Adhaeribacter radiodurans: one gene and its partner. The protein of the gene in region 1 interacts with the protein of each later gene in a pairwise test. Links are inferred from orthologs where the notes say so. Each region holds a gene or a part of one and is shown on either strand. Other genes may lie near its edges.

Region 1 (3,132 bases):
ATTGCCTGAATTCCGGAAAAATCAGTCTTTTTAATAGTTTCTACAAGACTTCTGGTGTCATTACTGCCGACGCCGTAAACCAAGGGGAGTTTACCTTGTGTAAAATCTTTAACAAAAGCCAGAATTTGTTCTTTTTCCGCATCCGTAGTTGTCGGCGATTCTGCGGTAGTGCCGTTTACCACCAGGTAATCAACTCCACCTTGTACGGTAAAATGAAGCAGCTTTTTTAAGCTATCGAAATCAATAGCTAAGTCCTGGGTGAAAGGGGTAATAAGGGCTACTCCGGTGCCGCGTAAACTTTTCATGCGTTAAAATTTGAAAAAAAAGCTACTCTATTCAAGCTTCTTCTTTCAAAAGTACGGAGTGCCTGAAATATTTCAAAGTATAAAATCCTTGCTGGTAACATTTATGCGAATAAAGAATAAGCTTTGTAATAAAAAAATACCGCTATAAGCTGTTTATAACAGGTTCATAAGCAATACAGAACAGTTAAACTTAGGCAATCATTTCCAGGAATTCAGCTTCAGAAATTATTTTAATACCTAACTCATTGGCTTTTTCCAGTTTAGCGGGTCCCATTTTGTCGCCGGCTACCAGGTACGATAATTTCTTTGATATCGAACTAACCACTTTACCGCCGTTTTGGGTGATTAAATCTTGTATTTCGTCGCGGCTGTGGGTTTCAAATACTCCCGAAATAACAAAGGTAAGGCCGGTTAACTTGGTAGAGGCTTCTGTTTTATTTACTTTTTCTTCCCGGCTAAATTGTAAACCAGCTGCTTTTAAGCGTTCGAGCAGCTGTAAGTTATCTTCCGTTTTAAAATAACTCAAAATAGAAAGTGCAATGCGGTCGCCAATTTCGGGCACGCTAATCAAATCTTCGTAACTAGCCGCCTGCAGAGTCTCAATGCTGGCAAACCGATCGGCAATTTTACGGGCTATCGTACTGCCCACAAACCGGATACCTATGGCAAACAATACCCGATCGTAAGGAACCTCTTTTGATTTTTCGATACCGGTTAAAAGGTTGTTAACAGATTTTTCGCCTAAGCGCTCCAGATGCACCAATTGCTCAAACCGAAGATCGTACAGGTCGGCTACGTTGCGCACTAAACCTTCTTCGTAGAGTTGCTCAATAGTTTCAGGACCCAGGTTCTCGATGTTCATGGCCCGGCGGGTAATAAAATGTTCAATTTTAGCCTTAATCTGCGGAGGGCAGCCAGTATCGTTAGGGCAATAAAAATGGGCTTCGCCTTCGGTACGCACCAATGGGGTACCGCAGGCGGGGCAAGTATCGCGGTATTTTACCGGTTGGCTATCGGGTAAGCGCTGGCTTTTATCTACGCCCGTTATTTTAGGAATAATTTCTCCGCCTTTTTCTACGAACAACACATCCCCTTCGTGAATATCTAAGCGCAAAATTTCGTTGGCATTGTGCAGGGAGGCCCGTTTAACGGTAGTACCGGCCAGTTGCACGGGTTCTAACAAAGCTACGGGCGTAACGGCTCCGGTGCGGCCTACCTGGTACCGGATACTTTGCAGGCGCGAAGAAGCGCTCATGGCCTTGTATTTATACGCAATGGCCCAACGAGGGCTCTTTGCTGTATAGCCTAATTCTTCTTGCTGATGAAAATTATTTACTTTTATTACAATGCCATCGGTGGCAATGGGCAAAGTAAAGCGTTTGGTTTCCCATTCGTTTATATAAGCCAGAACTTCCTCCAGGGTGGCACACTTGCGATACGTATCTGATACCGGAAAACCCCAGCGTTGCAAAGCTTCCAGCGACTCGGAATGCGTATCAAAAGGCAAAGGTTGCGCCAGCAAACTATACATAAAACAACTGAGTTTACGCTTGGCTACCACCGAGGAATCTTGCAGTTTTAAAGTACCCGAAGTAGCATTACGAGGGTTGGCCAGTAATATTTCTCCTGATTCTTCCCGCTCCACGTTTAGTTTCTGGAAAACCGAGAAAGGCATAAAAGCTTCGCCGCGTACTTCAAATTCAGTTGGATAATCACCTGCTTGCAAATGCAGGGGTAGCGCCCGAATGGTGCGGATATTTTGAGTAATATCATCGCCGCGGGTACCATCGCCCCGGGTAACCCCCATAGCTAATTCACCATTCTGATAGGTTAAACTAATGGCAACCCCATCAAATTTTTGTTCGCAAATGTATTCAAAGTCGCCTTCCAATACTTTTCGTACCCGTTTGTCAAATTCCCGCAAGTCTTCTTCGGAGTACGTATTGCTCAACGAGAGCATGGGATATTTGTGAAAAACAGCATTAAAGGTTTTCGTAACGGTGCCACCCACCCGTTGGGTAGGGGAGTTCGGTAAACGATATTGCGGGTATTCTTTCTCTAAGCGAATAAGCTCGTCGAGCAGCATGTCGAAATCGTAATCGCTTATTTCGGAAATGCTGTTTTGGTAATATTGATAATTTAAATAGTGAATGCGTTGCGTAAGTTCCTGAATACGGGCCTGTGCCTGAAGTTCGTCCATAATGCCAGTGCGGTTTAGCTGGTAAAACTACGAATCCTGCGCTTATTTTGGTAGCCGCTCACCCCTAAAATTAAAAAAGCTGCTTGTAGGCAGCTTTAATCATAAGTTTACACAGAAGCTGATTCATCTTACGAATAATAGTAAAAATATGGCCCATGTTGGTGTCTTCACCCTATCCGACCGGCTAAGGAATTAAAAGGCGGATCCTGGTTGTTTTTGGGGCATGGAACAAGCAGCGCACAGGAGCAGCAGTGTGTCCGAAGAGGAAGTTTTAGCTCGATTAAGCCTTCTCTTTGACCAACCAGCCTTGAAGCAACTAGCCCGGCAGAGTCGTTTTATTGAGCCGAGCAGCTCGCGGCTGAGTGACTGGATGTTTTTGCCGTTGCTCCTGTTAATGGAATCCACCGGCAAGGAGTTTAGCTTAAGCCAGATGTGGGAACAACTGTTTGACAGGCATGGCGTAGTGAAGAGTAAACAATCGCTGAACCAATGACTCGATTTTAAGGCCTTCCTTAACTTCGATTCTTTATCTTTTTATCTGCACCAAGTACTCGATAATATCAATACTAAATATTTGATTATTTTTGACTGACTACTTAGGTAAATTTTGAAGATGCTAAACAGCTT
Region 2 (8,441 bases), 1.6 Mb from region 1 along the record:
TTATTGAGAAAGAAAGAGAACTGAATCCGTATTATCTGACCTCGACAGGTATTTTTATGGGTAGCTTGTTCACCGAAGGCGACCATCTTTACATAGATAGAGAAAGCCCTTACTGGAAGAAAGCATTTAAAGGTATACTGGAAGAAGTTTATAAAGAGCAGGATAAAGTAAATGCGAGTAATTTGGTTTTAAGAGATTTTGCTGCTGGTGATACCGTAATGGATGAATTTATGGTAGAACAAGGCTTTGTGAAAATAGATATGCCGGAATCATGTGTACTGGAGAATTTAGACTGGAGTTCGGTGGATGGTTACGTTGAAAGCATCTCTCCGAAAAGCAGACGGCATTTTTCGCAAAAAATTAAGAGAAATGAGCACTTTTTCGAAGTAAAAGTTAAAAACCAATTACCCGCTGAGGAACTAGAATATGCAATTGGCTTGTTTAAAAACGTAAAAGATAACAATGTTGACTTAAATACCTTCCTTAGCCCGGATAAGTTGTTTTACGAAATGAACGAAGATCCGGCATGGGAGTTTGTAGTATTGTACCTGAAAGAAGAATATTCCAGCAATAGTAAACCCGTTTCTGTTTGTTTTTGCCATAAAAATATTGCTGAAATATACAGCCCAATGTTAATTGGTATGGATTATGATTACTTAATGGAATACGGCGTTTATCGGCAAACCTTATATCAGGTAATAAGAAGAGCAAATGCTTTAGGCTGCAAAAAAGTGAACTTTGGTATTTCGGCATCTATTGAAAAGAAACGAGTAGGAGCTACCCTTTACCCTAAAGTAGGTTACTTCCAAGCCAAAGACAACTATGCCATGGAGTTAATAGAAGCCACCATTGCTGTAGAAAAAGACTAGATTCAAAGTTTAAAATCAAGTACGTGAAAGTTCTGAACGATAGAATTGAAGAAATAACTACCCTGATTGCGGAAGTAGCTAACGGTAATTTCGATTACACTATGGAAGCTTCCGAAACCGGCGACGAATTAGATGCCTTAATTGCCGGGGTAAGTATGCTGGGACAAGAGTTGAAAAACTCTACCGTCTCCCGCGATTTTATGCAGAGCATTTATCAAGGGGTGGTAGATATGCTCTTGATTCTTAACACGGATTTTACTATTCGGAATGCAAACGAAGCAGTAGAAGAATTACTTGGTTATACAGAAGCAGAGCTGCAGGGAATTCCTTTTTCAATGGTGGTGCAGCAGAGTGATAATTCTTTATTGCCTGCCTTGCTGGAAAAGTTTAGGTACGAAGGTAAAGCCTTAAATGAGGAGTTATTATTTACTACCAAGCAGGATTCTAAAATTCCTGCTTCCTGCTCTTTTTCATTTTTAAAGAATAATGCCAAAGAAGTAGATGGTATTCTGATTATTGCAAAAGATATTTCCAAACTTAAACAAACCGAAAGAGAACTGATTGAGGCAAAAAATAAAGCGGAGGCAGCGAACGAAGCCAAAAGCAACTTTTTATCTACAATGAGTCACGAAATCCGGACCCCAATGAATGCCGTTATTGGTTTTACCAGTTTATTATTGAATCACGATCCCCGGCCAGATCAACAGGAGTATTTAAAAGTACTTAAATTTTCGGCGGATAATTTATTAACCTTGATTAATGATATTCTGGATTTTAGTAAGATAGAAGCCGGAAAAATTGAGTTTGAAAAAATTGATTTTGATCCTAAAAAATTAATTACCAGAATCAGTGATCCGCTTCATCAATTAGCCATTGAAAAAGGTTTACAGTTAAAATTATTATTAGATCAGGATTTACCTACTACTTTGGTGGGCGACCCCGTACGATTGAGTCAGATTTTAACTAACCTTATCAGCAATGCCGTAAAATTTACTAAAACCGGACGCATTATTGTTTCGGCAGCTATAAAAGATCAAACAAAAACTCACACTACTGTTGATTTCCGGGTAACCGATTCAGGTATTGGTATTCCGGCAGATAAACTGGAGCTTATTTTTGAGAGTTTTACTCAGGCAAAATCTGATACTACCCGCGAATTTGGAGGTTCTGGTTTAGGACTTACTATTATCAAACACTTACTAAAACTACAAGGCAGTAATATTCAGGTAGAAAGCCAGGTGGGTAAGGGGTCTACTTTTTACTTTAGCTTAACTTTCGAAAATAGTACCCAGCAATTTTCTTCTGACTCTAAAGATCCTATAGTTTCTGCCCCAAAAAGTTTAAAAGGAATCCGGTTGTTAATTGCCGAAGATAACCAGATTAATATTTTTCTGGTGAAGCAATTCCTGAACCAGTGGGAAATAGATTTTGATATTGCCGAAAATGGGTTGATTGCTTTGGATCTTGTGAAAAGCAACGATTATAACTTAGTTTTGATGGACTTGCAAATGCCGGAACAAGATGGTTATGATACCACTTTAGCCATTCGACGTTTAGAAGGGGAGAAGTACCAGACGCTACCCATTATTGCTTTAACGGCTTCGGCTATGTTAGATATTCAGGATAGAGCTTTTCAAGTGGGTATGAATGATTACTTAAGTAAGCCTTTTAACCCGGATGAATTATATAAGAGAATTGTTAAATATAGTTTTCCGGTATAATTTAAAATAAAATCCTATTTAAAAGCCCGGTAAGTTTTAGTACTTACCGGGCTTTTACATTTTATACTACTACGTTTACAATTTTATTAGGTACTACAATTACTTTTTTAGGAGTTTTACCTTCTAAGTATTTATCAATTAACCCCGAACTCACTACTTCCTGCTCAATAAGTTCTTTTGGCATGTTTGTCGGGAAAGTAAGCTTACCGCGCATTTTGCCGTTTACTGAAATTGGGTATTCAAATGAGTTTTCCGTTAAGAACTGTTCTTGCCATTGCGGAAAACGGGCATACGAAATACTATCTACATGGCCCAGCAAATGCCAAAGCTCTTCGGAAATATGCGGGGCGTACGGCGATAAAGCAATAGTAAGCGGTTCTAAAATGGCGCGCTTATTACATTTTAAGGCAGTAAGTTCGTTAACGCAAATCATAAACGTACTTACCGAAGTATTAAACGAAAACCGTTCAATATCTTCTTCTACCTTTTTTATGGTCTTGTGCAAAGTTTTCAGCTCGGCTGGCGTAGGGTCTTCGTCGGAAACGTAAAAAACTCCGTTTGCATCAAAAAATAACTTCCAGTAGCGTTTTAAAAATTTATGTACGCCGTCGATGCCGTTGGTGTTCCAGGGTTTAAATTGCTCTAATGGACCCAAGAACATTTCGTACATCCGCAAAGTATCCGCCCCAACTTTATGCACTAAATCGTCCGGATTGACTACGTTGTACTTTGACTTCGACATTTTTTCGATTTCCCAACCGCAAATGTATTTTCCATCTTCCAGGATAAATTCAGCATCACTTAAATCTGACCGCCAGGCTTTAAAAGCTTCTAAATCAAGTATGTCGTTCTCTACAATATTAACATCAACATACTGCGGTGATATTACCTGCAAATACGGTTCTATATTTTTAGTTGGATACTTTTCTTTTAAGTCGATTTTAATTCTATCTAATATCGGGCTTAATAAACTTTCATACTCTTGTTTGCCATCATTCTCCTTCAAAACATTATACCAGTGCTTTGAAACAAAAACACTTGGGAAGTGATAACTAGGAAAACCTTCATCTTCTTCTTCACCAGTGAAATTATTACTAAATAAACCAAATAATTGTTTATAAACGATATTTGATCGACCCTGAATCATGCCTTGGTTGATGAGCTTTTTAAATGGCTCTTCCTGCGAAACTAATCCCAGGTCTTTTAAAAATTTATACCAGAAACGCGAGTATAATAAGTGGCCCGTGGCATGTTCCGAGCCGCCAATATATAAATCAACGCTACCCCAGTAATCTTCGGCTTCCGGAGTAACAAACTGTGCCTTATTTTCCGGCGACATGTACCGCAAATAATACCAACTTGAGCCCGCCCAACCCGGCATTGTAGTTAACTCATAATGATATTGACCTTGGTAATTCCAATCTTTGGCTCTGCCTAAAGGTGGTTCGCCGGTTTCGGTGGGCAAAAAGGCATCAATCTCTGGTAAAATTAACGGTAACTCACTTTCGGGTAACGGGTAGGCAATGTCGTCTTTATAGTAAATAGGAATAGGTTCACCCCAGTAACGTTGGCGGCCAAACACCGCATCGTGAATCCGGTACTGCACCTTACCTTTACCAACTCCTAATTCTTCAAATTTAGCTACGGCCGCTTTTATAGCTTCTTTTACCGCTAAACCATTCAGAAAGCCCGAGTTCATTAGTATTCCTTCTTTAGCTTCGTAAACTTCGTCGGGGGTAGAGCCTTCTATTACCGGAATAATAGGTAAATTAAAGTGTTTGGCAAAATTAAAATCGCGGCTATCGCTGGCTGGTACCGCCATAACCACACCGGTGCCATAGCCGGCTAGTACGTAATCGGCAATCCATAAGGGTACTTCCTCGCCATTAATGGGGTTTATAACATAAGAACCGGTAAAAACACCGCTAATATGTTTTACATCGCTCATGCGGTCGCGTTCCGAACGGTTTTTGGCCGTATTTACGTATTCTTCAACGGCCTTTTTCTGGTCAGGAGTTGTTAGTTCGGGTACCCATTCGTGTTCCGGTGCTATCACTAAAAAAGAAACACCATAAATGGTATCCGGACGAGTAGTAAATACTTTAAGCTGTTGGTCTGAATTTTTAATTTTAAAATTAAGCTCCGCGCCAATAGATTTACCAATCCAGTTGCGTTGCATTTCTTTAATTGGATCGGTCCAATCTATGTGGTCGAGGTCGTTTAGTAATCGTTCGGCGTAGGCTGAAATGCGCAAACTCCATTGCTTCATTTTCTGGCGAATTACCGGATAGCCACCTCGTTCCGATACGCCGTCTTTTACTTCGTCGTTGGCCAAAACGGTACCTAAAGCCGGGCACCAGTTAACGGTAGCATCCGACAAAAAAGCCAAGCGATAATTTAATAATATTTCCTGCTGTTGTTTTTCACTGTATTGCTGCCATTGACTTGCGGTAAAATCTGGAATTTCTTCTTCGTTACAGGCTGCTTTAACTGTGGCATTGCCTGAATTTTTAAATTTGTGTAGGAGAGTAGCAATAGGTTCGGCTTTGTTCGTTTCCTGGTTATACCACGAATCAAATAACTTTAAAAAAATCCACTGCGTCCATTTATAATAACTAGGGTCGGAGGTTCGAACTTCGCGGTTCCAGTCAAAAGAAAATCCCAGATTCGCTAACTGCTCTTTATAGCGGGTAATATTTTGTTCGGTGGTAATGGCTGGATGCTGACCTGTTTGAATCGCGTACTGCTCGGCGGGTAAGCCGAAGGCATCGAAGCCCATGGGGTGCAAAACATTAAATCCTTTAATTCGCTTGTAACGAGCTACTATGTCAGAGGCAATATAACCCAGCGGGTGACCAACGTGTAATCCGGCACCGGACGGATACGGGAACATATCTAAAACGTAGTATTTTGGCCGGTTTGGGTCAATACTTACCCGAAAAGTTTGGTGTTGATTCCAATATTGTTGCCACTTTTTCTCAATCTGGTTAAAGTTGTAGTCTGACATTTCGGTACTTTCTTTCTATAAATTCGCCAATCTCATCCGCTCTATAAACGAGATAAAAGCAAAAATACTTTTTTTTACTAAGTATGTCATCATTTCGCTAAAAACCTTGCAGTTATTATAAATAGAACCCAATTTAGTTGCGAGTTTAAAAACTAAGGAAATTCCAGGCAGAGAATTGTAAATTTTTAAATAAATATTTTAATCGTAGCGTTTAAAAATAAACTTATATTTAGTAAAAAAATAACCAGAATTCCGGCTACTTCAATTCCTGATAAGTTCAATTATCAGGTGAAACAAAGTTATTTATTACCTAAAAGGTATTCAAAAACTACCTATCCCTATCGTTACTTGCAACCCGTACCTGTTTAAATTAGAGCATGAAGTAATTTTTACGCAGTAAAATGGAAAATAATACTATTGGAAATTATAATCAGCAACTTGTTGAACCTTCGGCATTACCAACTGCTACATTATCCGGAGCCAGAACTCTTTCGGATAATGCCCAAGCTGTTAGCGTGGATGAGTCTGAACTAGAAATTGATCAACCCTATTCGGAGGACCAGTACCTTAACTTTGAATTTGAACCGGAAGCAGGAACAACCGATGATACTACTGATCAATCTGATACGGATGCAGATTTTCATTTAGGCACATTTAATAACCTTCGCGGTACATTTACCTGGTCATTTGCGGCATTGCAAACGAATGCCGAAACGTATAATGCTGTTTTATCCGGGTCCTCTAACCGCATTGCTTTAAAAACGGCTGTCGATAAGCTTAAGAGCTATATTAAGAAAAGGAATATTTTAGATAAAACTCCTTACGGTATTGCTCCTAAACCCGAGACCTATAGGTTTCAGGATGAAAGTGGCGCTACAATAACCAAGCCCATGTTAGCAACCGGGTCGCCGAACGATTATGTAAGTTTAGCAACCTATTGGTGGCCAGATCCAATCAATGAAAAAGGCTTGCCTTATGTTGTTATTGACGGCAAAACCAATCCTGAATCTAACGCCATTCCGGATCAAACTTTATTACGAAATATTTGCGAGGATATTCAGTTTTTAGGCTTAGGCTATTTTTTTACAAGGAAAGAAGCTTATGCCGAACAAGCCTTGAATTTATTAAAGGCATTTTTTCTGGATAAAACCACTCAAATGAATCCACATTTTAAATACTCTCAGATTATTCAGGGTATGAACGGAGGGTTTGGGCGGGCCACCGGGTTTGTAGATGCCGAAGTACTAACGATATTATTAGACGGCTACCAATTGCTACAAGGCTCGAAGGCATTAACGGCTGCCTCTGATGTGGATGCCGGTTTAAAAGATTGGTTCCGAAGCTTATGGGGATGGATGACTACCAATTATAAAGAAGCTCCCAAGGAAGGTACCGAAGATTTTTACCATTACGAGATGATGTTGGGTATAAAAAATGCCCATAATAATATCCGGAGTGCGTACGAACTTCAGGTATTAACTTATGCTCAATTTATCGGCGAAGATGCTTGGGTGGTAGATGAAATTAACAAAATTATTAAAGACACGGAAACCTCCAAAGGTCTATTATCCAATCAAATTTTACCCCAGGCGGGCAAAATTGAGGTAAAAGATAAAATGGGTGCTGTTAAAGAAATTGCGGTACCCGCAGGCGCCATGCCCGAGGAGTTAAGGCGGACTAAACCCGCGACTTATTGTCAGAAAAACCTGGATTTTTTATTGCGCTTAGGGAGCTTGGCCGAAAATGCCGGTATTGATTTATGGAATTACGTTACTCCGGAAGGCGTTTCAATTAAAAAAGCCATTGAAGCCATATTATACTTTGCTGCTAATCCCAAAGAATGGCCGTGCACCGAACACGAAGATATATTGAACCCCACCATTTACCGTATTTTCCGGCAATCCATGCGCCGGGCAAGTGGCGCCTGGCCCAAAGACGAGGAATTACAAAAAAGTATTCAAGGATATTTGGCCCAACTGGATAAGCTGTTAGGTGCAAATTCGGGTTATTCCGAAACCTCTTACCGGCAAGGTTTAGATTGGCAAATATTAGTGCACAAGCTAGGCTACACTTTCTAAATGAATACCCTTATAAGCTTATTTTACCCACTTAGTTTTATACTAAGTGGGTAAAATAAGCTTATAAGAGGCGCTTTTAAGTAAATTTATTTAACCTTTTTACTTTCAAAAGATAGATTTTGCGAAAAGAAGCCCAGCATTTTTGTTTCAATCCGTTCGGCAATCCGATTTATGTGGTCGCCTTCGTAAATTTCAAAAGAATGTTTAATGCCGTAGTTATTTAGTTGCTGATCTAAAACCTGGATGCTGGCGGCTATATTCGTGTCTTTTGTACCGGCATCAAAACCTATGGCGTTCAACTTTTTTACATTATTTATATTTTGATCCAGGTTCGCGATGGGCATGTTCGCCATTCTCTTGGCTAGGATTAAAGGTTGAACCTGGCCTTTAGCAGTGGGTAGATCCAGGTAAAAAGGTGGTTTTTTGGGATTTGGAGCCCAAGCAGCACCCGTAGCAAAAGTAGCTCGCGTTAAAAAATCGGCTTTATTTACTTCTTCCTGCGTTTGTATATTCTCTAATCGGGTTAAATTTTCCAGATTTTTTAATTCGTTTTCAGAAGGACTAAGGCAACACGGACTTAATAAATACACGCTCGAAAAAATTTCCGGATATTTCTGCCCAATCCGAAAAGCTCCGTAGCCACCCATGGAATGTCCGGCTATGCCTCGGCTGGCCACCTGCGGTATAGTGCGATAATGGCTATCAATATAGGCCACAAGTTCTTTGGCTACAAAATCTTCCCAATTGCCGGTAGTAACAGAATTCG

Evidence for each region. The genes of interacting proteins can lie anywhere in the genome.
Region 2: the proteins of ligA (region 1) and HUW48_RS09790 interact in binary tests that used the Escherichia coli proteins (3 or more experiments, as listed by UniProt). The link is inferred for Adhaeribacter radiodurans from one-to-one orthologs.

What each region holds. Positions count from the first base shown.
Region 1 is NZ_CP055153.1:3,964,099-3,967,230, reverse strand. Bases 1-2,985 are described here. They hold ligA (NAD-dependent DNA ligase LigA), read right to left. Parts: upstream 2,506-2,985; coding sequence 496-2,505; downstream 1-495. Other genes in these bases: HUW48_RS16025 (hypothetical protein), read left to right, coding at 2,729-2,985; dapA (4-hydroxy-tetrahydrodipicolinate synthase), read right to left, coding at 1-305. In the rest of the region: more of HUW48_RS16025, read left to right, coding at 2,986-2,998. UniProt on the Escherichia coli protein: DNA ligase that catalyzes the formation of phosphodiester linkages between 5'-phosphoryl and 3'-hydroxyl groups in double-stranded DNA using NAD as a coenzyme and as the energy source for the reaction.
Region 2 is NZ_CP055153.1:2,358,915-2,367,355, forward strand. What follows is about bases 2,452-5,922. They hold HUW48_RS09790 (leucine--tRNA ligase), read right to left. Parts: upstream 5,598-5,922; coding sequence 2,652-5,597; downstream 2,452-2,651. Other genes in these bases: HUW48_RS09785 (PAS domain-containing hybrid sensor histidine kinase/response regulator), read left to right, coding at 2,452-2,590. Outside these bases: HUW48_RS09780 (bifunctional aminotransferase class I/II-fold pyridoxal phosphate-dependent enzyme/GNAT family N-acetyltransferase), read left to right, coding at 1-869; more of HUW48_RS09785, read left to right, coding at 893-2,451; HUW48_RS09795 (alginate lyase family protein), read left to right, coding at 5,999-7,675; HUW48_RS09800 (alpha/beta hydrolase), read right to left, coding at 7,762-8,441.